One region of the Micrococcus sp. R8502A1 genome, then DNA from elsewhere that is predicted to be linked to it. Evidence: riboswitches for the same ligand, from Rfam matches in the RefSeq annotation. Region 1 holds a riboswitch; each other region holds the start of a gene.

Evidence for each region. A riboswitch is a leader RNA that binds a small molecule or an ion and turns the genes downstream of it on or off. The one in region 1 is predicted to bind thiamine pyrophosphate.
Region 2: linked by a shared signal. The riboswitch ahead of thiC (phosphomethylpyrimidine synthase ThiC) and the one ahead of FLM69_RS05115 (thiamine ABC transporter substrate binding subunit) in region 1 are both predicted to bind thiamine pyrophosphate.
Region 3: linked by a shared signal. The riboswitch ahead of FLM69_RS00315 (FAD-dependent oxidoreductase) and the one ahead of FLM69_RS05115 (thiamine ABC transporter substrate binding subunit) in region 1 are both predicted to bind thiamine pyrophosphate.

Annotation. Positions count from the first base shown of each region.
Region 1 is NZ_VIGS01000017.1:14,227-24,126, forward strand. It holds gene FLM69_RS05085 (hypothetical protein) at 1-204, opposite strand, end outside; gene FLM69_RS05090 (sodium:alanine symporter family protein) at 398-1,840, opposite strand; gene FLM69_RS05095 (RNase H family protein) at 1,901-3,256, opposite strand; gene FLM69_RS05100 (TetR family transcriptional regulator) at 3,463-3,969, opposite strand; gene FLM69_RS05105 (ABC transporter ATP-binding protein) at 3,966-4,667, opposite strand; gene FLM69_RS05110 (iron ABC transporter permease) at 4,667-6,397, opposite strand; gene FLM69_RS05115 (thiamine ABC transporter substrate binding subunit) at 6,397-7,464, opposite strand; TPP riboswitch at 7,535-7,640, opposite strand; gene FLM69_RS05120 (AI-2E family transporter) at 7,687-8,973, shown strand; gene FLM69_RS05125 (agmatine deiminase family protein) at 8,939-9,900, opposite strand, start outside.
Region 2 is NZ_VIGS01000001.1:56,737-66,636, reverse strand. It holds gene thiD (bifunctional hydroxymethylpyrimidine kinase/phosphomethylpyrimidine kinase) at 1-29, opposite strand, end outside; gene FLM69_RS00295 (hypothetical protein) at 103-1,260, shown strand; TPP riboswitch at 1,322-1,436, shown strand; gene thiC (phosphomethylpyrimidine synthase ThiC) at 1,433-3,238, shown strand; gene FLM69_RS00285 (hypothetical protein) at 3,609-4,529, shown strand; gene FLM69_RS00280 (hypothetical protein) at 4,526-5,662, shown strand; gene FLM69_RS00275 (ABC transporter ATP-binding protein) at 5,662-6,333, shown strand; gene FLM69_RS00270 (DNA-3-methyladenine glycosylase I) at 6,439-7,188, shown strand; gene FLM69_RS00265 (NAD-dependent succinate-semialdehyde dehydrogenase) at 7,252-8,667, shown strand; gene putP (sodium/proline symporter PutP) at 8,915-9,900, opposite strand, start outside.
Region 3 is NZ_VIGS01000001.1:66,823-76,722, forward strand. It holds gene thiD (bifunctional hydroxymethylpyrimidine kinase/phosphomethylpyrimidine kinase) at 1-640, shown strand, start outside; tRNA gene FLM69_RS00305 (tRNA-Arg) at 837-909, opposite strand; gene thiE (thiamine phosphate synthase) at 996-1,739, opposite strand; TPP riboswitch at 1,761-1,891, shown strand; gene FLM69_RS00315 (FAD-dependent oxidoreductase) at 1,885-3,054, shown strand; gene thiS (sulfur carrier protein ThiS) at 3,051-3,293, shown strand; gene FLM69_RS00325 (thiazole synthase) at 3,297-4,115, shown strand; gene moeB (HesA/MoeB/ThiF family protein) at 4,112-5,293, shown strand; gene argS (arginine--tRNA ligase) at 5,410-7,080, shown strand; gene lysA (diaminopimelate decarboxylase) at 7,089-8,561, shown strand; gene FLM69_RS00345 (homoserine dehydrogenase) at 8,731-9,900, shown strand, end outside.

The DNA.
Region 1 (9,900 bases):
GGCGCCGCGGCGCGAGAGCTCACGCAGCGCCAGACCGCCGAGCGTGCCCAGGAGGGCACCGCCCAGGCCGCTGGACCGGCGTCCCTGAGCGCGGCCCTGCCGGCCGAAGCCGGGGGACCGGCCGACGTGCGCACCGATGGTGGGCCGGCTGGAGCGGCGGCCGCCGCCGCCGAGAGTGCGGGTGATGCTGGAGAGGATGCCCATGTGTCCTCCTCGGACGTCGTGCCGGCCGCTCGGGCGTGGCCGGTCGGGTGCGCCTCAACCTAGGCGCCGACCCCCGCACGGTGTCCAGACCGGGCCTCCTCACGCATCGAGGCGGGATATCCACCCCACGGCCGCCCGCGGCAGCCGGATGGGGTCGATATCCCGCCTCGAAACGCGCGGGAGGGCGGGGGCGTCAGTCCTGGAGCGGGGAGGTCTTCGGCTCGTCCCGCCAGAGGGCCACGTTCCGCGCCTCCGGCAGGTCGGAGATGTGGAAGCCCGGATCCATGCCCGCCTTGAGCTTGCGCTCGTAGTCCCGGAGCAGCTTCACGGCCAGCCCGCCCAGCGGGATGATCGCCACGAGGTTGATGGTCGCCATGAGGGCCGCGAACGTGTCCGCGAGGTTCCACACCAGCGCCACGGAGCCGAGCGCGCCGCCGACCACGCACACCAGCACGAGCACGCGGAACACGGTGATGGCCCGACCCGCGTGGCGGCCGGCCAGGTACCGGATGTTGGCCTCTCCGTAGTAGGTGTTGCCCAGCACGGAGGACCAGGCCAGGAAGAAGATGATGACCGTCAGGGCCGGGCCGGCCCACGCGCCCACGGCCTGCTGGAGCGCACCCTGGGTCACCTGCATGCCGAGCGCCTCCCCGCGTCCGTAGGCCGGGTTGGAGAGCAGGATGACGAACGCGGTGGCCGAGCACACGACCAGGGTGTCGAAGTAGACGCCCAGGGACTGCACGAAGCCCTGCTTGGCCGGGTGGGAGACGGCCGCGGTGGCGGCGGCGTTCGGGGCGGAGCCCATGCCGGCCTCGTTGGAGAACATGCCGCGGCGCACGCCCTGCATCACCATCGTCATGCCGACGGCGGCGCCCGCGACCTCGCGCAGGCCGAAGGCGTGGCCCACGATCAGCGCGATCATGCCCGGGACCTCGGTGATGTTGACGACCATCACGATCAGGGCCAGGAAGATGTAGAACGTGGCCATCGCGGGGACCACCACGTTGGTCACGGCCGAGAGCCGGCGCACGCCGCCGAAGATCACGAGACCGGTGAGGGCGGCCAGGCCCAGCCCCACGATCCACGCGGTGGTGGAGGACACGCCCCAGTTGGCCTGCACGGACTCGGAGATCGAGTTGGACTGCACGGCGTTGAACACGAAGCCGTAGGTCACGGTGATGGCGACGGCGAACATGGCCGCAAGCCACTTCGCGCCCAGGCCGTCGCGGATGTAGTACGCGGGCCCCCCGAAGTAGCCGTCCGCGCCCTTCTGCTTGTACAGCTGGGCCAGCGTGGACTCGACGAAGGCGGTGGCGCCGCCGATGATCGCCAGCAGCCACATCCAGAACACGGCGCCCGGGCCGCCGATCACGATCGCGATCGCCACGCCGGCCACGTTGCCGGTGCCCACGCGCGAGGCCGCCGAGATGGTGAAGGCGCGGAACGGGCTCACGCCGTCGTTCTCGAACCCGGTCTGGGACTTGGCCGTCACCGACCGGAGCATCTCCGGGAGCATGCGCACCTGCACGCCCACGGTCCGGATGGTGAACCACACCCCGGCCACGAAGAGCAGCGCCATCACGACGTACCAGTACTTGTCGTTGAAGGCGGTGACGGCCGCTGTGATCTGTTCCACTGTCGCTTCCACAGCCCCACCCTAGAGGCTGGGACGGAGGACGCGGAATCGGGGCCGGGGTCAGCCGGCGGCGGCGTCGTCCTCGACGCGGAGCTGGATCAGCTGCCCCAGCCGCTCGGGCAGGTCCCCCTCGGGGGTGCCGACGCTGGCATGGCGGGCGGCGGCCCGGGCGAGGTCGTCGGCGAGTTCGTTGCCGTGCACCCCCACGTGGCCCTTGACCCACGTGGTGTCCACCTGGACGTCCGCGGCCTGCGCCAGGTCGACGGCGGCCAGCAGGCGCCGCAGAGTGCGGCGGATGCGCTCGCCCCGGGCGCCACCGAGGGTGAGCCGCTCACGGCGGGCGGCGTTGAGCAGGGCCAGCGCGGCGCGCGAGTCCGAGTGGATGGTGACCCGGCCGCCGGGGGTGCCCGCCCACGCGCAGATCACGTGCCCCAGCACGAGCGCCTCCAGTTCCACCTCGAGCGGCATCGTGGCCCCGGCCACGGCCTGCACGGCCCACATGCTCGGCCCGGCGACGGCGGCCGCCCCGCCGATGCGGGAGCCGCGCAGCACGGAGCCGTCCACGTACACGTCCGTCACGTCCGCCTCGTCCGCGAACGTGAGGCCGTGGGTCACCCCGGGCAGGTTGCGGCGCAGGAAGCGGTCCGTGCGGCGGCGGGAGAGGAAGACGCCGGAGGAGCGGCGCAGCGCGTCCTCCTCCTCCTGGGCGGCCTCGATGGCCTCGAGCGGGATCCGGGCCGCACCCGTCTGGGCGACCGTCTCCGGGTCCACGTCCGGCAGCAGGTAGCTGGAGCGCTGCGTGCCCACGGGGGACTCGTCGAGCCGGTAGGAGACCACGCGTGTGTCCACGGGGGCGAGGACCTCGAGCAGGGCGAGCAGCTCGGCGTCCCGGTCCGAGCGCAGCCGCACGATCACCGGGCGCTTCGGCGGCAGGTCGACGGTGACGGTGGACCAGAAGGCGCTCAGATGCGCCGTGCCGACCATCCCGGTGTAGACGTGGCCGCGGACGTCGTCGCCGAGCTCGCGCAGCTCGAGCTCGCGGGCCACGTAGACGATGCCCCCCGTCGTCGGGTGCAGGTCCAGGCGGAGGGCGGGGCCGTGGTCCACGCCGGGCAGCATGGCCAGCGGGCTGGCCACCACGCGGACGCCGTCCCGGCGGATCCGGGTGCGCGGCGGGGCGGGGCGGGGGACGACGGGGCCGGTGCGCGTGAGGTCGACGCCGTTCCGGTCCCGCGGGGTGCCCCGAGGTCGGCGGGCACGGACCACGCGCAGCGGGCGGTGCTGCTCCTCCGCCTTGGCGCCCGGGCCACGGAAGTCCCAGCCCACGTCGACGAGCGCCGCGGGGTGCGCGGCCTCGACGTCGTGATGCAGCGTCCGGTCCACGACCGTCCGCGGGTGGTTGATCCGTGCTCCCATGGCTTCGCCGGCTGTGTCGAAGGGGGCCGCGCCGGAACTGTGAGCCGGGTCCGGCGGGCCATGCTGGTCCTGCGGCGGTCGGGCGGGATCGCCCTGAACGAAGGGGACGACCCGTCCCGACCTGTCCTCCCGACCTTACCGAGCGCACCTGTGAGGAGGCAGGTCTCCTCTCCTCGGCCTCCCGCGCGGCGGCGCCGGACGGGGGCTCAGAGCGGGTCCGTGCGGTGCCGCTGCACGTCCGGGCCGGTCGGCACGCCGAGCGCCTGCGCCTGCGCGCGCTGCTGCCGCAGGGACACGGTGCCCAGCAGCAGTGCCAGGGCCCGCTCCCCGTCCTCCGGGGTGTCTGCCGCCTCGGTGAGCAGACGGTGCAGGCCGAGACCGCCCAGCCCGAGCGCGAGGGCGGAGAGCACCAGGTCCGCCCCGTCCCGGTGCCGCAGCAGGGCGGCCTCCGCGGCCTCGGCGCGGCCCGCCAGGTCCGTGATGCGGCGGGCGCGCACGGTCTCCTCCGCCTCGGCGACGATCCGGTCCGCCACCCGCGCCAGCAGCGACTGCTTGTCCGGCACGTGCCAGTACAGCGCGGAGGCCTGCACGCCCAGCACCGCGGCCACGCGCCGCATGGACAGGTCGCCCATGCCGAAGTCCTGCAGGATCCCGACGGCGGCGTCCACCACGTCCTGGGCGGTCAGCCGGGGGCGGGGTGCGGGCGGGGTCATGCCTGAGAGGCTACCGCCGGGCCGGCCTCCTCCGCCGCGATGCGTCCCCCCGCGCCGAGGCGCACGGTGCGGTCGGCCATCACGGCGGCCTCCGCGAGGTCGTGGGTGACGACGACGCCGGTCGTCCCCGCCGCCCGCAGCACCGCCCGGATGTCCTCGGCCAGGCGCCGGCGCAGGTCCGCGTCGAGCGCGGACAGCGGCTCGTCCAGCAGGAGCACCCGCGGGGCCGGGGCCAGCGACCGGGCGAGCGCCACGCGCTGGGCCTGCCCACCGGAGAGTCGCTGCACGGGCCGGTCCGTGAGCTCGGTCAGGCCCACCAGGTCCAGCAGCTCGGCCACGCGCGCCCGCCGCCGGGCCCGGTCCCAGCCGGCGGACTCGAGGCCGTACGCCACGTTCCGGCCCACGGTCCGGTGCGGGAACAGCTGCCCGTCCTGGAACACCATCCCCACGCCCCGGCGGTGCGTCGGCACCGCCGCCACGTCCCGCCCGTCGAGCTCCACCGTGCCCGCCACGACGTCCTCGAGCCCGGCGATCCCGCGCAGGATGGTGGACTTGCCCGAGCCGGAGGCGCCCACGAGCGCCACGATCTCCCCGGCGGCCACGTCCAGGTCCGTCCCCCGCACGGGGGTGGAGCCGTCCGGATAGCGGATCGCCACGTCCCGGAGCCGGAGGGAGGCCCCCGTCGTCGTCGGCGTCATCACAGACCTCCCGCCCCGGCCGGGCCCCGGGGGCGCAGCCGCTCGCACACCAGCATGATCCCGGCGCTCAGCACGGCCAGCACCGTGGCCGCCGCGAGCGCCATCCCGTAGTTGTCCGCGCCCGGCCGGCCCAGCAGCCGGGCGATCAGCACCGGCAGGGTGGGCGCGGACGGGCTCGCCAGGAAGCTCGTGGCCCCGAACTCGCCCAGGGACACCGCGAACGCGAAGCCCGCGGCCACACCCACGCCGCGCGCGAGGAACGGGCCGTCCACCGTGGCCAGCACCCGCCACGGGCCCGCCCCGAGGGTGCGCGCGGCCTCCCGCAGCCGCGGGTCCACCGCCGCGAGCACGGGCACGAGCGCCCGCACCGCGAGCGGCAGCGCCACCACCGCCTGGGCCAGCGGCACGAGCACGCCCGAGGCCGCCAGCTCCGGGAACGCGGCCCGCAGGGACACGACGAAGCCGAAGCCCACGGTCACCGCGGACACCCCGAGCGGCAGGAGCAGGGCGCCGTCGAGGGCCCGCTGGGCCGCCAGCGCGGCGCGTGAGCGGAAGGACCGGGTCAGCAGCAGGGCCAGCGGCACGGCCACCACGAGCGTCACGAGCGTGGCGTCCACGGCCACCCGCAGGGACTGTTCGAGCGCCTGGGCCGGCGTCGACCCGCCCACGAACCCGCTGCCCGCGCTCGTGGACAGCAGCCGGTAGTTGCCCAGCCCCCAGCCGTGGCGGGTGTGGAAGGAGCGCACCACGAGCGTCAGGATCGGCGCCACCACGAGCGCCACCACCGCGAGCATCACGGCCACCGGGACCGCGTCCGCGCGCGTGAGCCGGGCCGGCGGCGTCTCCCGCAGGCGCAGCGCCCGCTGGGTGCGCGCCGCCGTCACGCCGGAGACCACGACGGCGGCCAGCACCACCGCGAACTGCAGCACGGAGAACACCGCCGCGGTCCGCAGGTCCAGGTAGACGGAGGTCTGCACCCAGATCTCCGACTCGAGCGTGCCGTAGCCGGGCCGGCCGAGCGTCTGGACGATGCCGAACGCGGACGCGCAGAACAGGAACACCAGCGCCGCGCTCGTGGCGATCGCCGGGGCGAGCTGGGGCAGCGTCACGGTGCGGAACGCCCGCCACGGCGAGGCGCCCAGGGTGCGGGCGGCCTCGGTCTGGCGCGGGTCCAGCGCGTTCCACAGCGCGCCCACCTGGCGCACCACCACGGACACGTTGAAGAAGACCATGGCCAGCACGACGGCGGTGGTCGTCTGGTCCAGCCCGGTGAAGCCCAGCGGTCCGCCGGGGGCGAGCAGGGCGCGGAACGCGACGCCGACCACCACCGTGGGCAGCACGAACGGCACGAGCACGAGGGCGCGGAGCACGGCCCGCCCCGGGATGCGACGCCGGTGCAGCACGAACGCGGTCGGCAGGCCGAGCGCCACCGAGACCACCGTGCCGGCTGCGGCCATGCCGAGCGTCTGGCCGAGGATGCGCCACGTGCGCTCGCGGGCGAGGGTCTCCCCGAAGGCGGTGAGGTCCACGGCGCCGGTGAACGCGTCGGCGTCGCCGCCGATCCCGCGCCAGAGCATGGCCGCCACGGGCCACGCGAAGAAGACGAGCAGGAAGGCGACCGGCAGGACGGCGGCCACCAGCCACCACGGGCCGAGCCCGTCCCCCCGGCCGCGGGCCCGCCGGCGCGGCAGGTCCGTGCCGGGGGCCGCGACCTCGGTGAGTGCGGACATCAGCGCCGGGAGGCCTCGGACAGGGCGGTCCACTCCTTCAGCAGGTCCTCGCGGCGCTCGTCGATGCGGGCGGGGTCCGGGGTGATGGCGTCCTCGACGAGCGGTGCGTTCTGCGCCCACTCCTCGGGCAGCTGCACCGACTCGTCGATCGGGTACATGTACATCGACTCGGGCAGGGCGGACTGGACGTCCTCGGTGAGCATGAAGTCCACGAACGCCTGCGCGCCCTCGGGGTTCTTCGCGCCCTCGAGCACGCCGGCGTACTCGACCTGCGGGGTGCAGGAGTCCTCGATCACCTCGGTCTCGGGGGCGAACGCGGGGGAGGAGGAGTAGGAGAGCACCACCGGGAACCGACCCTTGCCCTCGCCGCCGGAGAAGTCCGAGTTGTAGGCGTCGGACCAGCTGTCGGCGACCTTGCCGCCGTTCTCCATCAGGCCCTGCCACCAGTCCTGCCAGCCGTCGTCGCCGTACTTCTCCGTGGTGGCCGCGAGCAGCGCCAGGCCGGGGGAGGAGGCCACGGGGGAGGTGGCGACCGTCAGCTTCGCGTACTCGGGGTCGTCGAGCTGGTCGATCGAGGTGGGGGCCTCGACGTCGTGGGCGGTGAACCACGCCGGATCCGTGTTGAAGCACACCTGGCCCTGGTCCACCGGGGTCATGCGGTCCTCCACCATCCGGTCCTGCGCGGAGGCGGGCAGGTCCTTCGGGGTGTAGGCGGCGACGACGCCCTCGCGGACGAGACGGTGCGCCGAGTGGTCCTCCACGCCATAGACGCCGTCCACGGTGGGCTCGTCCTTGGCCAGCAGGAGCTGGTTCACCACGCTGCCGGCGTCGCCGGGGGCCGTGGTCTTCAGGGTGTAGCCGGACTCCTGCTCGAACTTCTGGACGAGCTCCTCGGGCAGGTTGAACGAGTCGTGCGTCATGATCGTCACGGTCGTCGACTCGCCGCCGCCGGCCCCGGAGACGGACGACGACGCCCCGTCGCCGGACGAGCCGGACACCGAACAGCCGGTGAGGGCGAGGGCGGCCACCGAGAGGGCGGCGAGGGCGCGGTGCGGGATGCGGGACATGGCGGTTCTCCTCTGTCTGGGACGGCAGAGGGGCCGGGACGAGGTCGCCACCGGAATCCCGGGACGACGTCGACCGGGAGACTCGACTTCCTTCGCCGGTGCGGACCGGAGCAGGTTCGAGGGTCTGCGGCGGACCGCACTCTCAGCGCCGCGCGGGCGCTCCCCTGTCGATGTGGACTGGTCCCGACCCTACCCCGTCCGGCCCGCGCATAGACTGCCCGCGTGAGCGCCGCACAGCCCCCGGGGGTGACCCCGCAGCCCGCCTGGTCCAGTCCCGCCTCCGACTGGGACATCCGCCGCCCCCACCGCATGTGGCCGCGCATGCTGGTGATCGTCCTGACGCTCGCGGGTCTGGTGCTGGTGGTGCAGTTCTTCCAGGGGATCGCCTCCATCGCGGCGCCCGTGTTCCTGGGGCTGAACCTCGTGATCGTGGCCTACCCCCTGCAGGCCTGGCTCATCCGCCGGGGCCTGCACCCCGTGCTCGGCGCCACCACCACCGTCCTGCTGATCGTCGCGGTGATGGGCGTGTTCGGGGGCATGATGGTGTGGTCCGGCCTCGAGATGGTGGCGGAGCTGCCGAAGTACGCGGACCGCTTCCAGCAGATCGTCCTGGACGTCTCGCACTGGCTCAGTGAGCGCGGCGTGACCCCGGACATGGTGTCCCAGCAGCTGGCCTCGATCGACATGAGCACCGTGACCGGGACGGCCGTCAGCGCCATCACGAAGATCGCCACGAACGTCTACGCCGTCTTCGGCCTGCTCGTCACCGTGATCATGGGCATGTTCTTCCTCGCGATGGACTCGATGGACGTCGAACGCCGCGTCCGCCTGCTCAGCACCGCCCGCCACGAGTTCGGCCACGCCCTGGTCGAGTTCGCCCAGGGCGTGCGCCGCTACTGGGTGGTCACCACGGTGTTCGGCCTGATCGTGGCGGTGCTGGACGTGATCGCCCTCCTGCTGATCGGCGTCCCGCTCGCGCTCGTGTGGGGCGTGCTCAGCTTCCTCACCAACTACATCCCGAACATCGGCTTCATCATCGGCCTGCTGCCGCCGGCCGTCCTGGGCCTGGCGGCGGGCGGCTGGTCCGACTTCCTGTGGGTGGTGGTCAGCTACTCGGTGCTGAACTTCGTGCTGCAGTCCGTGATCCAGCCCAAGGTGGCCGGCGACGCGATCGGCGTGATCCCCACCGTCAGCTTCCTCTCCCTGCTCTTCTGGGCCTGGGTCCTCGGGCCGCTCGGCGCGATCCTCGCGCTGCCCTGCACGCTGCTGGCCAAGGCCGTGCTGATCGACGCCGACCCGAACGCCCGCTGGATCAACGCGCTCATCGCCTCCGACCTGAAGGGCATGGAGCGCCGTCAGTCCTCGCTCCTGGAACGGCTGCGCCCGGCGGCCTGGCGGTCCGACGCGCACGGGAAGGACGAGGACCGCGCCCCGGCGGACGGCGGCGACGACGACGGCCCCGCGGCGGACGAGGTCACGGGCGGGGCTGGAGCAGCACCAGGTCGTTGAGCGCGCCGGCCAGCCGCAGCAGCGGCGGGGCGGGGAACGACAGCTGGGGCAGCCCCGGGTGCAGCGCCGCGCACGCGGCGGCCGCGGCCTCCTCACCCGCGGCGTCCTCGAACGCCGGCCGCAGCACCGCCGCGTCCAGCGGCAGCGTGTCCAGGAGGGAGCGGGGGCCCCGCTCGGCCGGGTCGTACTCGGCGGGCTGCGCCGCCCCGGTCACCGTGCGCACGCGCAGGGACCGGCCGGCGGCGTCGTCGGCGCCCTGCAGGAAGCGCAGCGCCGCCGCGGCGTACGGGTGCTCGGGGTGGAACCGGTCGCCGCGCCAGTGCACGGCGGCCTCGCCGTCGCCCCGCAGCCGCACCCACGAGGCCAGGTGGCCGGGCCCGCCCCACGGCCCGGTGTCCGGCCGCGGTGCCGGCGGCACCCACAGCACCCGGGTGATCCCCAGCAGGGCGGCGAACTCGGCGGCCACCTGGCCGGGGGTCCACGCGCCGTTGATCCGCCCGTCCAGCACGGGGTCCGCGGCCACCACGGCCGTCCCCTCGCCGTCGGTCACCCAGGCCCCGCGCGGGGCGCACAGCAGGGGGGTAAGCAGCGGCAGTCCCGCCGCCTCCGCCACGGCCGTCGCGGCCGCGCCGTCGAGCGGCCCGGTCCCGGTCAGGCCCGCGGCGCCGCGCCAGGCGACGGCGGCCAGGCCCTCGGGGCGCCGGACGAAGTTCGGCCCGGTGCGGCCCAGCAGCGGTGAGCCCACGGGCGCGCGCAGCAGGTCCACCTCCGGCGGCACCAGCCGCGCCGCCCCAGCGTCGCGCGGGTGGGCGAGCACGGTGACCGGCAGGGCGGCGGCGAGCGTCTCGGCCAGGCCCACGACGGCGTCCCGCGTCTCGTCCAGCAGCGTCGGCACCGGGTGGCGGTGGGGCAGGACGAGCCAGGCCC
Region 2 (9,900 bases), on a different contig from region 1:
CTGAGCACACGGGGGACGGCGGGGGTCATGCGGGGGCTCCTTCGGGTCGGGGCGGATCGGCCGCCCGGGCCGGGCCGATCCCGCCCATGAGAATGTAGTCGCATGTCCCACGTCACAGAGAGCTCCCCCGCGCACCCCGGCCGAGCCGAGGAGTCGGCGCCGCTGCGGCCGACCTCCCCGTTCGGGATCGCCGCCACGTTCATCGGCACCACCATCGGCGCCGGGTACGCCTCGGGCAACGAGATCCTGCAGTACTTCGTGAGCTTCGGCCTCTGGGGCGGCACGGGGGCGCTCGTGATCGCCGGCGCGCTGTTCTTCCTGCTCGCGGTGATCGTGCTGCGGCTGGCGCAGAAGCTGCGGACCACGGACATCCACCGGATCGTGAACCCCACGACCTCGCGCGTGCCCACCTGGTTCGCGGACCTGTGCATCACCACGTCCCTGCTGGGGACGCTGGTGATCATGCTGGCCGGGGCCGGGGCGGCGGTGCACACCGCGTTCGGGCTGCCCTCGCTCGTGGGCTCGCTGGTGATGGCCGCCGTCTGCGTGGTCTCGGTGCTGGCCGGCATCACGGGCCTCGTGCGCGTCCAGGCCGTGGTGGTCCCCCTGATCATCGTGATCGCCGTCGGCGTCGCGGTGTGGGGGTTGGCGAACCCGGGGGCCGCGGTGGACGACGTCGCCGCGCTCGTGACCTCGTCCCCGCTGATCAACCAGTGGTGGCTCTCGGGCGTGCTGTACGTGGCCTTCAACATCCAGCTGGCCTACGCGGTGCTCGCCCCGATCGGCGAGGAGAGCTCCTCGTCGGGCCGCTCCCTCGTCGCCGGGGCCGGGCTCGGGGCCCTGGGCCTCGTGGTGATGGCCGGCGCGGTGATGGCCGCGATGACCGCCCACGCCCAGCTCATCGGCCGCGCCGAGCTGCCCATGGTCGAGCTGGCCGCGATGATCGGCGGCTGGGCCGCCCTGCTGTACACGGTCGTCCTGCTGCTGGCGCAGTTCACGACGGCAGTCTCGTGCCTGTACGGCGGGGTGGAGCGCATCGCCCTGCTGTCCTCGATGCGCCGCGTGCCGGGCTGGGTCATCGCCGTCGTCACGGCCCTGGCCGCCACCCTGCTCTCGAGCGTCGGCTTCTCCGACCTCGTGGGCACCGTCTACCCCGTCCTCGGCTACGCCGGCATTGTCATCATCGTGATGCTGGTCGTGACGTGGATCGTCGAGCGCACCACGGTGCGCCGCCGGGCGGCCCGCGCGGCGCGCGCCTGAACGTCCCGCCGCATGGCCGGACGGCGGACGGTGAGGCGCCGCGGGGGACGTGCTAGGGTCGCTCGCATCCCACGGGAGCCCCACGGCACGGGGCTGAGACCGGGCTGACGCCGCCCGGAGACCGTCTGAACCTGTCCGGGTCATTCCGGCGAAGGAAGAAGGAGCCGCGGCCATGTCCGTTTCCGAGCGCACCCCCCTGCCCGCAGCCGAGTCGACGGCCGAGGTCGTCGCCGAGGAGAACTACCCCACGCACCGTCTGGGATGGCTCGAGGACGCCGAGCACGGCATCCGCGTGCCCGTCACCGAGGTCCACCAGGACGACTCTCCCGACGGCACGCCCAACGCGCCCCTGACCGTCTACCGCACCATGGGCCCGGGCTCCGTGCCCGAGCGCGGCCTGCCGGCCCAGCGCGCCGAGTGGATCCGCGCCCGCGGCGACGTCGAGGAGTACGAGGGCCGCGAGCGCGACCTGCTCGACGACGGCCGCTCGGCCGTGCGCCGCGGCGCCGCCTCACAGGAGTGGGCCGGCGAGCGCCGCCCCCCGCTGCGCGCCAAGGAGGGCGCGCGCGTCACCCAGATGCACTACGCCCGGCGCGGCGAGATCACCCCGGAGATGCGCTACGTCGCCCTGCGCGAGGGCGTGGACGTGGAGCTGGTGCGCTCCGAGGTCGCGGCCGGCCGCGCCATCATCCCGGCGAACGTGAACCACCCCGAGTCGGAGCCGATGATCATCGGCAAGGCGTTCGCCGTGAAGGTCAACGCGAACATCGGCAACTCGGCGGTGACGTCGTCGATCGCCGAGGAGGTCTCGAAGCTGCAGTGGGCCACCCGCTGGGGCGCGGACACCGTGATGGACCTGTCCACGGGCGACGACATCCACACCACCCGCGAGTGGATCCTGCGCAACTCCCCCGTGCCGATCGGCACCGTGCCGATCTACCAGGCCCTCGAGAAGGTCGGCGGCGACCACCAGGCCCTGACCTGGGAGATCTTCCGCGACACCGTGATCGAGCAGTGCGAGCAGGGCGTGGACTACATGACCGTGCACGCCGGCGTGCTGCTGCGCCACGTGCCGCTGTCCGCGGACCGCGTGACCGGCATCGTCTCCCGCGGCGGCTCGATCATGGCCGGCTGGTGCCTGGGCCACCACAAGGAGAACTTCCTCTACGAGAACTACGACGAGCTCTGCGAGATCTTCGCGCGCTACGACGTCGCGTTCTCCCTGGGCGACGGCCTGCGGCCGGGCTCCGTGGCGGACGCCAACGACGCCGCCCAGTTCGCCGAGCTCGACACGCTCGCCGAGCTGACGGAGCGGGCGTGGGCGTACGACGTCCAGGTCATGGTGGAGGGCCCCGGCCACATCCCGCTGCACCTGGTGCGGGAGAACGTGGAGCGCCAGCAGGAGCTGTGCAAGGGCGCCCCGTTCTACACGCTCGGCCCCCTCGTCACGGACATCGCCCCGGCGTACGACCACATCACCTCGGCCATCGGCGCCACCGAGATCGCCCGCTACGGCACCGCGATGCTCTGCTATGTCACGCCCAAGGAGCACCTGGGCCTGCCGGACCGGGACGACGTGAAGACGGGCGTGATCACCTACAAGATCGCCGCGCACGCCGCCGACGTCGCCAAGGGCCACCCCGGCGCCCGCGACCGCGATGACGCGCTGTCCAAGGCGCGCTTCGAGTTCCGCTGGCGCGACCAGTTCGGCCTCGGCCTGGATCCGCAGCTCGCCGAGGAGTACCACGACGAGACGCTGCCGGCCGAGCCCGCCAAGACCGCCCACTTCTGCTCGATGTGCGGGCCGAAGTTCTGCTCCATGCGCATCAGCCAGGACATCCGCAGCGAGTTCGGCGGCGCGTCCGAGCAGGCGCGGATCGCCGAGGCCGGCATGGCCGCGAAGTCCGCGGAGTTCCGGGCCGCCGGCGGGTCCGTGTACCTGCCCGAGCCGACGATCCGCACCGCCTCGGACGCCTGAGGCCGGACGCGGGGTGAGGTGGGGCGGGATGGCCCGCCCCTGCGCCACCTGACGATCGCGTCATGACCTGAGGGCCGCCACCAGGTCATGACGCGATCGCCAGGACAAGGCCCTCCGGGACGGCGAAGGCGCGGCCCCACGGACGGGGCAGTGCGCTCGGTGGTCGATCGAGTGGTGATGCCTCTTGACTCACACACACACTGGGCTCACTATTCCGTCAGGCCCCTGTGATGCGTGTCCCATTCGCCCACAGGAATTGAGTGGATGGAATATGACGTGAAAGTCGACATGACCCCGCCGGTCCGCACCCCAGGGGCGCTTCCCAGGTGAGGCATCATCCAGCCGCTCAGCTCTCCTCGGGCCAGCCGTGATGACCCGGATGCTCGTCTCGAGATTCCTCCTTCTCCTGATCACGCTCGGAACAGCAGCGCTCCTCGCGTCCTACGTCGGGGTGGAGAAGGAGGAACGCTGGCGCATGGACGGCACGGTGTACGAGATCTCGGCATTCCCCGCTGGCGAGGCCTGGCCCATGATCCGGACGTCGCTGACGGGACCGGACTCCGGCTCTGCGGCCACGTCCACGAGCCCCCACGTGACTGCCCTCGCCGGCCGACCTGCTCTGGACGTGCTCCCGGATGGCGTCGCCCCGACCGCGGTCGTCCCCAGCACCTCCCCCTTTGCCGCACGTGCCGCTGCGGGCGAACTGAGCTGGCCGGACGTCGATCGGGTCGTCGTCCGAGACCTCTCCTCCGCGCCGGATCGCGCCACCGAAGCAGACCTCCTGGTCCCGTTCCTCTCCACCGACAGTTCGTCCCTTGCCGGCGTGATCGGCGGCTCACCGGCCCAGGTCGACGAGCTCGTCCAATCGCTGCGGCGGGCCGGTGTCGTCGTCGACGTCGTCCCGCTCCCGCCGCCGTGGGAGGCAGCGATGCGACGCAGTGTCCATGTGCCCCTGCTCGCCGTGATCGCCGGCTTCGCCCTGCTGGGCGCACAGGTCGTCTGGCGCACGACCCTGCGCAGTCGACTGCTCCCTGCCGTCACCTCGCACCGCCTCGTCGGTGCCTCCCCACTGCGAGCGGCCCGGCTCGGTGTCCGGCCCGCCATGGTCGCCTGGACGACCGCCGCCGCGAGTGCCGGCGGAGTCTGGCTCGTGGCATGGCCCCGGTGGGACGCGGAGATCGGTCTCACCGGCGACACCGCTCTCCTCTGGTCCGCCGTGCTCGTCGTGGACGCCATCCTCATCCTCGGCACGACCCTGTCCACCCTCTGGGTCCGAAGGGCACACGCATGACGGCAGCCATGCGGGCCGTTGCGGACGGCCTCCGCGACCTGTTCGACACGCCCGGACTGCTGTTCCTGTCCCTGCTGCACACGACCGTGGCGTCGGTCGTGTTCGGACTGGCCCTGGGCGTCGCCGGCGGAGTGACCACGGCGCTCGAGGTGCTCGAGGACGCCGAGTCGTCGGGCCTGGTGGCAACCAGGATCCTGGACCCCGCCGTCACGACCGACCTCCACCCCCGCGCCGTCGACACCGTCTCCCGGGCGTTCGCCGCCCATGTCGACGGAGTCGACCCCCGTGCCTTCCTCGTGACGGACGCCATCGGAATCGAGGACCCCCGGCTGCAGGGGGCGGTCATCGCCACGCCTGGTCTGGCCCGGGAGTTCGGCGCCGCTGCTGCCGTCAGTCCCGCCGAGGGTGTGTACTTCGCTCCCGCCGCGATCACCTCCGGGGCACCGGGCGGCACCGTGTACGTGGGGTCCACACCCCACAGCTATGCCGGCCCACTCCCCGGGGACGCGGCCGCGCCGCGGGCCGACGGATCCCTCTGGCCCCTGGGTGAGTCGCCCGTCATCGTCACCAGCACGACGACCATGGCCGGCCTGATCGAACCGGCCCAGCTCGCGGCGGTCTACGGTTCCGTCGTGGCATGCCAGGACGCGGCCTCCGCGGTGAGAGCGGCACTCGACGTCCTCGAGGACGAGACGGGCGTGGTCGCCGAGTTGGCCCCGATCGCCTCGGCCAGGTCTCCGATCGCCCGAGAAGCCCGCGGTGCCGCGCTCATGGTCACCGCCTACACCGCCGGGCTTGCCAGCGCCGTCGTGACGGTGGTGAGCCTCCTGACGACCATGACCCGTCGACTCACGCCCACGTGGCTGGCGCACCTGACGGTCGGGGCGCCCAGACGACTGATCCGGCTCCGGATCGCCACATCCGTGGCCGCGGTATGGGGCATTCCGGCCGTGCTCGGATCGTTGCTCGGCCTCGGCATCGCCTCGGAAGCGGGCGGACTGCGTCCGGCGCCTGCCGTCGTCGTGGTCGGGCTGGCGGTCGTCTTGGCGATCGCCGCTGCGTGCACCCGTCATCCCCTCCGCCGGCTGCACCGGGCCGTCCGCACGGCGGCACTCGTCGAAAGGACCGTGTGATGTCCCTGCTCACCGTGCACGACGTGCACCGCTCCTACCGCGGCCCCGCCGGGGATGTCCCCGTGCTCCGAGGCGTCTCACTCCAGGTCCCCGAGGGCGGCGTCCACGCGATCATGGGACCCTCCGGGTCCGGCAAGTCCACCCTGCTGCGGCTCCTCGCCTGCCTTGACACACCGGACGCCGGCAGCATCCGTGTGGCTGGGCGGAGCCTGCCGGCACCGTGGTCGTCCGACGGCGACGCCTACCGGAACCGGACGTGCGGCATCGTGCTCCAGGACCATCTGCTCATCGATCGGGCGACCGCCATGGACAACGCGGCCCTGCCGCTGCTCTACGCGCGGCCGCGCCCGGCGAAGCGCGAGCGTCGCGACATGGCCGCCGAGCTTCTGACGCGGCTCGGGCTCGGAGACCGTCTCCACCACCCCGTCGGCCGACTCTCCGGCGGCGAGCGCCAGCGCGTGGCCATCGCCCGGGCCGTGATCATGGGGCCCTCCCTGCTGCTCGCCGACGAGCCGACGGGCGCCCTGGACGAGGAGCGCACCGACGAGGTGATGGGGCTCTTCCGCTCCATGTCCCAGCCGGAGCGGGCGATCGTGATCGTGACGCATGACCCCGCCGTGGCGGCCCGGTGCGACCACACGTGGCGGCTGCGGGCCGGGCGGCTCGAGTGACGAGGTCCGGCCGTGCCTCCTGCACAGGTGTCCGCAGACGGCGTGGCGTCCCCGGGCGTCGCGTTCCGGTTCCGGATGTCCGGGGCCGCTCCTAGGCTCGGATGCATGAGCGCGCACCACGCCGACGACGGCCTCCCCGCCCCCGTCTCCACCCTCGCCGAGGATCCACCGGCCGACGGGCGACAGGCGCCGCCGAGTGGCGTCGTCGTGGGTGAGGACGGGCGGGCCCGCCCGCCGTGGGCGGCACGGGATCCGCTGCTGCGGGAGTACTACGACACGGAGTGGGGCCTGCCCGTCACGGACGAGCGGGGCCTGTTCGAGCGCCTCGTCCTCGAGGCGTTCCAGTCGGGCCTGAGCTGGCGGACCGTCCTGGCCAAGCGGCCCCGGTTCCGGGAGGTGTTCGCGGGCTTCGACGCGGACGCCGTCGCGGCGTTCGGGGACGCGGAGGTCGAGGCGCTGCTGGCGGACCCCGGCATCATCCGGAACCGGCGCAAGATCGAGGCGGCGATCGCGAACGCGCAGGCCGTCGTCGGGATGCGCGGTGAGCGGTTCGCCCCGCTGCACCCGGGCTCCCCCGGCGCGGGCCCCGCCTGGCACGGCGACGGCGACCGGCCGGTCCGCGGTCTGCCGGGGCTGGTCTGGGCGCACCAGCCTGCCGCGACCCCACGGCCGGAGACGGTGGCGCAGGTCCCCTCGACCTCGGACGAGTCGCGCGCGCTCGCGAGGGCGCTGAAGGCGCACGGCTGCCGATTCGTGGGGCCGACCACGTGCTTCGCCCTGATGGAGGCCGCCGGGATCGTGGACACCCACCTTCTCGGCTCCTGGCGAAGAGGGGCGTCCGGGATCTGGGAGTGAGCGGGGGCCTCCGGCAGGATGGGGAGCTCAACGCAGGACGTCCACACGAAAGGGTGACGACTGATGACCACCACCTCCGCCTCTCAGGGCTACCGCACGATCAACCCGGCCACCGGGGAGCTGCTGAAGTCCTTCGACAACGCCACGGATCAGCAGATCGCCGACGCCCTCGACGCCTCGCAGGCCGCGTACGAGCAGTGGTCCCGGAAGTCGGTGGCCGAGCGCGCCGCCGTCGTGAAGCGGATCTCCGAGCTGCTGGCCGAGCGCTCCAAGGACATCGCCGCGCTGATCACCACGGAGATGGGCAAGTCCCTCGGCGCGGCAGTCGGCGAGGTGCGCTACGGCGCCCAGATCTTCGGGTACTACGCGGACGAGGCCGAGGAGCTGCTCGCGGACCAGCGGATCAAGCAGTTCTCCGGGCAGGAGGCGTTCATCCAGCGGCTGCCGCTCGGCCCGCTGCTGGGGATCATGCCGTGGAACTTCCCGGTGTACCAGGTGGCCCGTTTCGTGGCGCCGAACCTCGTGCTGGGCAACACCATCCTGCTCAAGCACGCCGAGATCAACCCGCAGGTGGCGCAGCTGCTGGAAGAGCTCTTCACCGAAGCCGGGCTCCCGGAGGGCGTGTACCAGAACGTGTTCGCCACCCACGACCAGATCTCCACGATCATCGCCGATCCGCGCGTGCAGGGCGTGTCCCTCACCGGTTCGGAGCGGGCCGGCGCCACCGTCGCCGAGCAGGCCGGCCGGCACCTCAAGAAGGTTGTGCTCGAGCTCGGCGGCTCCGATCCGTACATCGTGCTCTCCGCGCCGGACGCCCGCGCCGCCGCCCGCGACGCACTGGCCACCCGGATGGGCAACTGGGGCCAGGCCTGCAACTCGAACAAGCGCATGATCGTCATGGAGGACATCTACGACGACTTCGTGGATGAGCTGGTCCAGCGCTCCTCGGCGATGAAGCCCGGCGACCCGACCTCGCGCGACGCCGACGTCTACGGCCCGCTGTCCTCCGAGTCCGCGGCCGACGGGCTCACCGAGCAGATCGCCGCGGCCAAGGAGGCCGGCGCCACCGTCCACGTGGGCGGCGAGCGCGTCTCCGGCCCGGAGGGCGAGGGCTTCTACGTCTCCCCGGCCGTGATCACGGACGTGGACCAGGAGAACCCCGCCTACACGCAGGAGCTGTTCGGCATGGCCGCCGTGGTCTACAAGGTGTCCTCGGCCGAGGAGGCCGTGGCGCTGGCCAACGACTCCCAGTACGGTCTCGGCGGCGCCGTGTTCTCCACGGACCTGGACGAGGCCAAGCGCGTGGCCGACCAGCTCGAGGTGGGGATGGCGAACGTGAACCTCGCCTCCGCCGCCGGCGCGAACCTGCCCTTCGGCGGCGTGAAGCGCTCGGGCTTCGGCCGCGAGCTCGGCCCCATGGCCGTGGACGAGTTCGCCAACAAGCGCCTGTACGCGGTGCAGGGCCCCCTAGAGGGCTGACCCCGGGCCGGGTCGGCCGGGCGGGTCCACCGCTCCGGCCGGCCCGTCGGCCGCCTGAGGCACACAGAGTGGTCACGACATGCCGTCACCGGAGTCCGGTGACGGCACGTCGTGACCACTCTGTTCGTCGGGGCCCGCCCACCCAGAGCGTGCGGTGGCAGACCCCCGGCCCGGTCCCGGACGCCGTCGAGGGCCGGCTCGAGGTGGTCGAGCACGGCCCTCGGCGGACGGATCGCGAGGAAGAGCCTCACGCCTGCGCGCGCGGATCCGTGGCGGCTGCGGTCGAGCCCCCGGCGGCGTCGCGCGTCATGGCGGCCGGGGCCACGTCCGGGTGCGGCTCGCGGCCGGCCACGATGTCGATCGCGCCGGTGAACTCGGCGTCGATCCGCCGCTGCACCCGGCGCGAGCGCTGGGTCACGAGGGACACCACCACACCCACCACGAAGGCGGCGACGAAGCCCGGCAGCAGCTCGTACAGGCCGAACCACTCCCACGTCTCGGCACTGGCCTCGGACCACACCCAGGCGACGGCGGCGCCGGTGACCATGGCGGCCATCGCCCCCCACGAGGTGAACCGCGGCCAGTACAGGGCGAGCAAGATCACAGGGCCGAAGGCGGCGCCGAAGCCGGCCCACGCGAAGGAGACGAGCTCGAGCACGGAGGAGTCCGGGTTGAGGGCGAGCAGACCCGCCACGAGCGCCACCACCAGCACGCCGATGCGGCCGAGCCACAGGGTGAACGTCGGGGAACCGGTGCGCCCGCGCAGCATGTAGAGGTCCTCCACCAGGGCGGAGGAGCACACGATCAGCTGCGAGGAGAGCGTGGACATGATCGCGGCGAGGACGGCGGCCAGCACCAGGCCGGCCACGAACGGGTGGAACATGATCGAGGCCAGCACCAGGAACACGGTCTCCGGGTCCTCGAGCGTGGTGCCGGGGTTGGCCTGGAAGTAGGCGATGCCGACGAGGGCGACCATCACGGCGCCGAACACGGACAGCGCCATCCAGCCGATGCCGACGCGCCGGGCGACGGCCGCGTCGTGCGGGGTGCGCAGGGCCATGAAGCGGACGATGATGTGCGGCTGGCCGAAGTAGCCCAGGCCCCAGGCGAGGGAGGACAGGACGCCGATCAGCGTGGCGTTCTCGAACATCGAGAAGTGGTTCACTCCGCCGCCGGCGGCGTCGGCGGCGCGGATGCCCTCGACGACGGCGTCCCAGCCTCCCATGGTCAGGA
Region 3 (9,900 bases), on a different contig from region 1:
CATCGCCGTGGACGCCGTGAAGATCGGCATGCTCGGCACGGTGGAGCTCATGCGGGCTGTCGCCGGCTGGCTCGAGGAGACCCGACCCGCCGTCGTCGTGCTGGACCCGGTCATGGTGGCCTCGAGCGGTGACGCCCTCACCGCGGTGGGCGACGACGACGGGCGCGCCGCGTGGGCCCGGCTGCTGCGGGTGGCGCACCTGGTGACACCCAACCTGCCCGAGCTGGCCCGGCTGACCGGGCGGGACGCGACGGACTGGGACGCCGCCCTCGACGCGGCGCGGGGCCTGGCCGCCGAGCACGGGGTGACGGTGCTGCTCAAGGGCGGGCACCTGGACGAGACCGAGGCGCCCGAGGCCGCAGCGGCGGAGGTGCCGGACGCCGTCGTGCGCGTGGACGGGGCTGTGCACGAGGTGCGCGGCCCGCGCGTGACGACCCGCGCCTCGCACGGCACCGGCTGCACCCTCTCCTCGGCCCTGGCCACGCTGGCCGGGGCGGGCCTGAGCTGGGAGGACGCACTCGAGCGGGCCAAGCCGTGGCTGGCCGACGCGATGCGGGCGGGGGAGGCGCTCGCGGTCGGGGACGCCTCGCGGCCGACGTGGCACGGGCCCGTCGACCACGGTCATGCGCAGCGGGGCTGAGGGCGGGACCTCCGGGCTTCGACACGTTCGAGGCGGGAAATCCGGCGAATACGCACCTCGGGACGTCCCATGAGGTCGATTTCCCGCCTCGAATGCCGGTGACCCGGACCTCCCGCTCCGCTCGAGCGTCCGGGTCCGCAGAACGCAGAAGAGCCGGACCACCGTGTCGCCACGGGGGTCCGGCTCTGTTCGCTCGTGCCCCCGGCAGGATTCGAACCTGCGGCCTTCTGCTCCGGAGGCAGACGCTCTATCCCCTGAGCTACGGAGGCGGGGGTCGCGACGCGTCGAGCGCGTTGCGGACTCGTCGACTCTACACCATCAGGACGGCCCGTCCGTGACCTCCCCGCGGGGCGCGTCAGCCGGGCAGGCCCGCGCGCAGGGTCCGGGCCGCGGCCTCGGGGTCCTCGGCCTGCGTCACGGCGCGGACCACCACGATCCGTTCCGCCCCGGCCGCGCGGACCTCGGGCAGCCGGTCCGCGTCGACGCCGCCGATGGCGAACCACGGCCGCGCCCCCGCCGGGTCCTCCGCGTCCAGGCGTGCGGCGAGGGTCGGCAGTTCCAGTCCGACGGCGGCCCGGCCCGGCTTCGTGGGCGTCGCCCACACCGGCCCCGTGCAGAAGTAGTCCAGGCCGTCCTCCGCGCGGGCGCCGCGCACCTGCGCCTCGGTGTGGCACGAGCGGCCGAGCACCACGTCCGGGCCCAGCAGGGCGCGGCACTGCGCGGTGGTCAGGTCGGTCTGGCCCGTGTGGAACACGTCCACCCCGGCCAGGGCGGCGACGTCGGCGCGGTCGTTGGCGGCCGAGAGCGCCCCGTGCTCCCGGGCCAGCGGGACGAGCGTGGCGAACGCGGCCAGCTCGACCGCCACGTCCACGGCCTTGTCCCGCACCTGGATCACGTCTACTCCGCCGCGGAACGCCGCCGCGCAGAAGTCGGCGAACGCGGCCGTGTCGAGCGTGCCGTCCGGGCGCAGGAACCGCTGCAGGTCGGTGCAGACGTACAGCCGGGAGGCGGCGAGGCGGGCGCGGCGGCGCGCGCCGGGGCCGGTGCCGCCGTCGTCGCGGCCGGCCGCGGTCATCAGGAGCGGATCGGGGGAGTGCATGCGCCCACTGTGGCAGACTGGCCGCTGTTCCATGGGAGCCCGGGCCGCACACGCCGGGCTGAGAGGGCCGCAGGGGCGCACCGCGCCGGCGCGGCCGACCATCACCACTCGATGCGGGTCATGCCGCCGTGAGGAGGACCGGTCCGTGCACGTGGCCGTCGTCGGGGCCGGGATCATCGGCCTCACCGCCGCCGTGCGTCTGCGTGCCGCAGGCCACGCCGTCACCCTGATCGCCCCCGAGCTGGACGCCGCCGGGCGCCCGCACGCCGTGGCCGGGGCCACCCACGCCGCGGCGGGGATGCTCGCGCCGCTCGCCGAGACCCAGTTCAGCCAGGACGACCTCGCCCCGCTGCTGCAGGCCGGCTGGGAGGCCTACCCGGCCCTCGTGGACCTGCTCGCCGCCTTCACCGATGTGGAGACGGGCTTCCTCGCACAGGGCGCCTGGATCGTGGCCGCGGACCCCTCGGACGCCCGCGCCTGGGACCACGTGCTCGAGCACGCCTCGATCCTCGGTCGCCGGGTCGAGCCCGTCTCCGTCCGCGCGCTGCGCCGCGCCGAGCCCGCCCTGGCCCCGGGCCTGGCCGCCGGCTTCGACGCCCCGGACGACCATCAGGTGGACCCGCGACGGCTCGCCGCCGCCTGCGTCGCCGCCCTGCGCGCCGAGACCGGACCCGACGGCGGCCCGCTCCCGGTCGGCGCCGGACCCGCCGCCCGGTTCGTGGCCGGACGCGTCACCGCCGCCGGCCCGGAGGGCGAGGGGGTGCGCCTCACGCTGGCCGACGGGGGCGTCCTCACCGCCGACGGCGCGGTCCTCGCCGCGGGCCTGGGCCACCGCGGGATCGGCGGCGCGGCCACCGCCGTCGAGGTCCCGCTGCGCCCCGTCCACGGCGACGTGCTGCGTCTGCGGGTGCGCCCCGAGCAGCTGCTGCCGGGGGAGTCGCACCTGATCACCCGCACCGTCCGCGGCCTCGTCCACGGGCGCCAGGTCTACCTCGTGCCCCGCGCGGACGGCACCCTCGTGGTCGGCGCCTCGGCCCGCGAGGACGGCCTGGCCGGCACCTCCGCCGGGGCCGTGCTGGACCTGCTCGCCGACGCCGCCGCGATCCTGCCCGCCGTCCGCGAGTGCGAGCTGGTCGAGATCACCACCGCCGCCCGCCCCGGCACCCCCGACGACGCCCCGCGCGTGCTCGCCGTGCCCGAGGCTCCGGGCGCCGTCGTCGCCACCGGCTTCCACCGTCACGGGATCCTGCTCGCCCCCTGGGCGGCCGGGCGGATCCTCGAGCTGCTGCACGCCCGCCTGAAGGAGATCGCATGAGCACCCTCCCCCTGACCCTCAACGGAGAGCCCGCCGAGCTGGCCGTGGCCACCGTCCGCGACGTCGTCGCGCACGTCACCGGGCGCGCGATCGGCGAGGACGGCGCCGCCGCGGATGGGCGGCGGCTCGGCGTGGCCGTGGCGGTCGGCGGCGAGGTCGTGCCCCGGTCGGCCTGGGCCACCCGGGAGCTGGCCGCCGGGGACGAGGTCGACGTCGTCACCGCGGTGCAGGGGGGCTGAGCGATGGCCGAGCACCGCACCCCGCCCGCCGCCCCCGCGATCCCGCCGCTGCGGATCGGCGGCTACGACCTGGCCTCCCGGCTCATCATGGGCACGGGCGGCATCACCGACCTGACCGCCCTCGAGGGCGCCCTCGTCGCCTCCGGCACCACGCTCACCACCGTGGCGCTGCGCCGCTGGTCCGCGGACACCCGTGACGGCCTGGTCGCGCTGCTGGACCGCCTCGGCATCGACGTGCTGCCCAACACCGCCGGCTGCTACACCGCCCGTGACGCCGTGCTCACCGCCCGGCTCGGCTGCGAGGCGCTCGAGACCGACCTCGTGAAGGTCGAGGTCATCGCCGACGAGCGCACCCTGCTGCCCGACGTCGTCGAGACCCTCGAGGCCACCGAGCGGCTCGCCGCCGACGGCTTCACCGTCCTGGCCTACACGTCGGACGACCCCGCCATGGCGCTGCGCCTCGAGCAGGCCGGCGCCGCCGCCGTCATGCCGCTGGGCTCGCCGATCGGCTCGGGGCTGGGCATCCTCAACCGCGCACACCTGGAGCTGATCGTCTCGCGCGCCTCCGTGCCGATCGTGCTCGACGCCGGCGTGGGCACCGCCTCGGACGTCGCCCTGGCCATGGAGGCCGGCTGCGACGCCGTGCTCGCCGCCTCCGCCATCACCCGCGCCGCCGAGCCCGCCCGCATGGCCCACGCGTGCCGGCTCGCGCTCGAGGCGGGCTTCCACGCCCGCCGTGCCGGGCGCATCCCGCGCCGCGAGCACGCCCTGGCCTCCTCGCCGATGGCCGGGCGGGTCACGGCCGAGGAGGACGAGCGGTGACCGCCGCCCGCGAGCCCCGCGACCTCACCGCGCTGTCCGACACCCAGCTGGAGCGCTTCGCCCGCCACCTGAGCCTGGACGGCTTCGGCCCCGAGGCCCAGCTGGCGCTGCTGCGCTCCCGCGTCCTCGTGGTCGGCGCCGGCGGCCTCGGGGCGCCCGTGCTGACCTACCTCGCCGCCGCGGGCGTGGGGGAGGTCCACGTGATCGACGACGACATGGTGGACCGCTCCAACCTGCACCGCCAGGTGATCCACGCCGAGGCGGACCTCGGCCGCCCCAAGACCGCCTCCGCCGCCGCGACGATGCGCGGCCTGCACCCCGAGGTGCGCGTGGTCGAGCACCGCGAACGCCTGACCGCGGCCAACGCGCTCGAACGGGTCGGCGCCGTGGACCTCGTGCTCGACGGCACGGACAACTACGCGACCCGCTACCTCGTGGCCGACGCGTGCGAGATCGCGGGCGTGCCCGTGGTGTGGGGCGCGATCCTGCGGTTCGCGGGGCAGGTGAGCGTGTTCGCCCCGGGCGGGCCGCTGTACCGGGACGTGTTCCCGGAGCGGCCCGAACCCGGCGAGGTGCCCTCGTGCGCGCAGGCCGGGGTGCTCGGGGTGCTGCCCGGGATCATCGGCTCCCTCATGGCGGCCGAGGCGATCAAGCTGCTCACCGGGGTGGGCGAGCCCCTGGTCGGGCGGCTGCTCTCCGTGGACGCCCTGACGATGCGCTTCCGTGAGCTGCGGCTCGTGGCCGACCCCGAGCGGACCCCCGTGACGGACCTGTCCGCCCACGCGGCCCAGGCCCCCCGCCCGGACGACGCCGACGCCCCCGACTCGGCGGAGGCGTGCGGCGCCGCGGGCGGGGAGATCGCCCCCGCCGCGCTGGCCGCCCTGCTCGCCGACCCCGCCCGGGCCGCGTCCCTCACCCTGCTCGACGTCCGCGAGGACTGGGAGCGCCGCCTGCGCCGCGTCGAGGCCCCCGCGGCGGTGGCCGATCGACACGTCCCGCTCGAGGCCGTCCTCGCGGAGCCGGCGGCCCACGCGCCCGGGCAGGACCGCGTCCTGGTGGTCTACTGCGCCGCCGGAGCCCGGTCGGCCCGGGCGCGGGACGCCGTCGTCGGGGCCGACCCGGGCGCCGGCGGGCGCGTCCTGTCCCTCGCCGGCGGCCTCGCCGCCTGGCCCGCCTGACCCCCCCACCCCGACGAACCCTGCGAGATGGCCCCCACCGCGGGCCGGAGGGGGCCATCTCGCAGGGTTCGTTCGCACGCGCACGGGCGCGGCGGCCCTTCCGTAGACTTGCGCGGGTGAAGCCCGAAGACCTCTCCGCCCTGCTGTCCGCTGTCCTCACCGACGCCGTCGATGCCGGTGACCTCCCCGCCGCGCTGCGGGAGGAGATCACCCCCGCGCGCGTGAAGGTGGAGCGACCCCGCAGCCGCGAGCACGGCGACTGGGCCACCAACGTCGCCCTCCAGCTGGGCAAGAAGGCCGGGATGGCCCCGCGCGACCTCGCCGGGCTCGTGGCCGAGCGCCTGACCGACAAGCCGGGCATCGCCGCCGTCGACGTCGCCGGCCCCGGCTTCCTCAACGTCACCCTGGACGCGGCCTCGGCCGGTGCCCTGGCCCGCGAGATCGTCGAGGCCGGCCCGGAGTACGGCCGCAACGACGCCCTGGCCGGGCACACCGTGAACATGGAGTTCGTCTCCGCCAACCCCACCGGCCCGCTGCACATCGGCCACACCCGCTGGGCCGCGCTGGGCGACGCGATCGCCCGCCTGCTGCGCGCCTCGGGCGCGGACGTCACCGCCGAGTACTACGTCAACGACGCCGGCAACCAGATGAACGTGTTCGCCGACTCGGTCCTCGCCCGCCTGCACGGCCGTGACGTCCCCGCGGGCGGCTACCCGGGCGCGTACGTGCAGGAGCTGGCCGACGCCGTCGCCCTCGAGCACCCGGACGTGCGCGAGCTGACGGACGAGGCCGCCCGCCCGGTGGTCCGCGAGGCCGCGTACCGGCTCCAGATGCAGGACATCAAGGACACGCTCGCCGCCTTCGACGTGCACTTCGACGTGTTCACCTCGGAGCAGACGCTCCACGACTCCGGCGCGATCGAACAGGCCGTGCAGCGGCTGCGCGAACAGGGCCACATCGAGGACCGCGAGGGCGCCGTGTGGCTCAAGACCACCGACTTCGGCGACGACAAGGACCGCGTGCTCATCCGCGCCAACGGCGAGCCCACCTACTTCGCCGCCGACGCCGCCTACTACCTCCACAAGCGCGACCGCGGCTTCGAGGAGAAGGTGTACCTGCTCGGCGCCGACCACCACGGCTACGTGAACCGCCTCAAGGCGATCGCCGCCGCCGCCGGCGACGACCCGGCGACGAACATCGAGATTCTCATCGGCCAGCTCATCTCGGTCAACGGCGCGAAGCTCTCCAAGCGCGCCGGCAACATCATCGAGCTCAAGGACCTCGTGGAGTGGCTCGGCCGCGACGCCCTGCGCTACGACCTGGCCCGCTACCCCGCGGACTCGCCCCTGACGATCGACCCCGAGCTGCTGCGCTCCGCCACGAACGACAACCCCGTCTACTACGTGCAGTACGCCCACGCCCGCGCCTCGGGCGCGGCGCGCACCGCGCAGGCCCACGGCGTGGACCGCTCCGAGTTCGACGCCGCCCTGCTCACCCACGCCACCGAGTCGGAGCTGCTGGCCCAGCTGGCGGAGTTCCCGGCCGTCGTCGGCGCGGCGGCGCGCCTGCGCGAGCCCCACCGCGTGGCCCGCCACCTCGAGGTGATCGCCGGGGCCTACCACTCGTGGTACGCCGCCTGCCGCATCGTGCCCATGCCCACCGACGACGGGACGCCGCGTCCCGTGGAGACCCTCAACCGCACCCGCCTGTGGCTCAACGACGCCACCGCCCAGGTGCTGGCCAACGGTCTCGGCCTGCTCGGCGTGACCGCCCCGGAGAAGATGTGAGCGCCCGGATGACGACGCCGCAGCCCGCCCCCGCCTCCCCGCTCGCCCCCGCCTGGCTCCCCGCGCCGGGGGACCCGGACGCGCTCGTGCCCGGCCTGTGGGCCGCCGGCGTGGACCGCGCCGCCGACGGCGAGCTCACCGTCCAGGGCCTGCGCGCGAGCGCGCTCGCCGCGGAGTTCGGCACGCCGCTGCTCGTGGTGGACGAGGACGACTTCCGCGCCCGCGCCCGCGCGTTCCGCGAGGGCTTCGACGCCGCGTTCGCCGACCTGTGCGGGGGAGCGGACGTCTACTACGCCGGCAAGTCCATGCTCACCCTCTCCACCGCCCGCTGGGCGGCCGAGGAGGGCCTGCGCGTGGACACCGCCTCCGGCGGCGAGCTGGCGATCGCGCTGGCCGCCGGCGTCGACCCGGCCCACATCGGCCTGCACGGCAACAACAAGTCGGACGCCGAGCTGCGCACCGCCCTCGAGGCGGGCGTGGGCCGGATCATCGTGGACTCGCTCGACGAGCTCACCCACCTGGCCGCGCTCGCGGCCGAGGTCGGCCGCCGCGCCCCCGTGATGCTCCGGCTGACCCCGGGCGTGCACGCGCACACCCACGACTTCATCGCCACCGCGCACGAGGACCAGAAGTTCGGCCTCTCCCTGGCCCCGGCCTCCACCGACCGGGACGGCAACGTGGCCGGCCGCTCGCCGGCCGCCGTCGCCGTGGCCGCGGCCCTGGCGGCCGAGTCGATCGACCTGCTGGGCGTGCACTGCCACATCGGGTCCCAGATCTTCGAGGCCGAGGGCTTCGGGCTGGCGGCCGGACGCGTGCTCGAGTTCCTCGCCGAGGTCAAGGCCGAGCACGGGGTGGAGCTGGCCGAGCTTGACCTCGGTGGCGGCCACGGCATCGCCTACACGGCCGTGGACGAGCCGCGCCCGGCCGCGGAGATCGCCGACGCCCTCGCCGACGACGTCCAGAAGACCGTCGAGCGCCTCGGCCTGAGGTGCCCGCGGGTCTCGCTCGAGCCGGGGCGGGCCATCTCAGGCCCCGCGGGCCTGACCCTCTACACGGTCGGGGTGACCAAGACCGTGGACGCGGACGCCCCCGACGGCGCAACCGCGGCCCGCCGCTACGTCGCCGTGGACGGCGGCATGTCCGACAACCCGCGTCCCGTGCTCTACGACGCCGACTACACCGCCGTCTCCGCGCGCCGCACCTCGGAGGCCGAGCCGGTGCTCTCCCGTGTGGTGGGCAAGCACTGTGAGTCCGGCGACATCCTGGTCCGCGACGTGTACCTGCGGGCCGACCTGGGCCGCGGCGACCTGCTGGCGGTGCCGGCCACGGGCGCGTACACGCACGTGATGTCCTCGAACTACAACGCGCTGGCCCGCCCGGCCGTCGTCGCGGTCTCCGGCGGGCAGGCGCGGGTGATCATCCGCCGCGAGACGCAGGAGGACCTGTTCGCCCGCGAGGCCGATCCGCGCCTCGCCCGCTGAGGACGCAGAAGCCCGGCCCGGCCGCCGGCCTCGCGGCCGGGCGTGGGCGTCCCGCTCTGCGGACACCGAGTGTCGCGCGGCGGGACGCGTCCGCCCGCCGCGCTAGATTCGAGGCCAGCCGAGCCGCGCGGTCGCGCGGCGTCGCCCCCACCCTGGACCACGGAGGACCATGGCCGAGCACACCGACGCCCCCACCGCACTCAAGGTCGCCCTGCTGGGCGGCGGGACCGTGGGGTCCCAGACCGCACGGATCCTCACCGAGGACGCCGACATCCTGCGGGACCGCGTGGGCGCCGACCTCGAGCTCACGGGCATCGCGGTGCGCCACACGGGCGCGACGCGCGACTGGCAGGCGGACCCGGCGCTCTACACGACCGACGCCGAGGCACTCGTGGACGGCGCCGACGTCGTCATCGAGCTGATGGGCGGCATCGAGCCGGCCCGCACCCTGATCCTGCGCGCCCTGGCCGCCGGCACGTCCGTGGTGACCGGCAACAAGGCGCTGCTCGCCCAGCACGGCGAGGAGCTCTATGCCGCGGCCGCCGCCACCGGCGCACAGCTCAGCTTCGAGGCCGCCGTCGCCGGCGCCATCCCGATCCTGCGCCCGCTGCGCGACTCCCTGGGCGGCGACCGCGTCACCCGTGTGATGGGCATCGCCAACGGCACCACCAACTTCATCCTGGACCGCATGGACACCGAGGGGGCGGACTTCGACGACGCCCTGGCCGAGGCCCAGCGGCTCGGCTACGCCGAGGCCGACCCGACCGCCGACGTCGAGGGCCACGACGCCGCCGCGAAGGCCGCGATCCTGGCGACCATCGCGTTCGGCGCGCCGTACACCCTGGACCAGGTGGCCGTCGCGGGCATCACCGCGATCACGGCCGAGGACAACGCCGCCGCCGCGGAGGCGGGCTACGTCATCAAGCTGCTGGCGATCGCCGAGCGCGGCCGCGCCGCCGACGGCGCCGAGGGTGCGGTCCTGCGCGTGCACCCTACCCTGCTGCCGCGGGAGCACCCGCTGGCCTCCGTGCGCGGGGCGTTCAACGCTGTCTTCGTGGAGGCCGAGAACGCCGGCGAGCTCATGTTCTACGGTCCCGGCGCCGGCGGCGCCCCCACCGCGTCCGCGGTGATGGGCGACGTCGTCTCGATCGCCCAGCGCATCGTGCGCGGCGGCCCGGCGCGCCTGCGCACCCCCGTCACCGCCCTGCCCGCCCTGGACCCGGCCGAGGCCCACACCTCCTTCATGGTCGTGCTGCGCGCGGCGGACCAGCCCGGCGTGCTGCGCCGCGTCGCCGGGGTGTTCGAGGAGCACGGCGTCTCCATTGAGACGCTGCGCCAG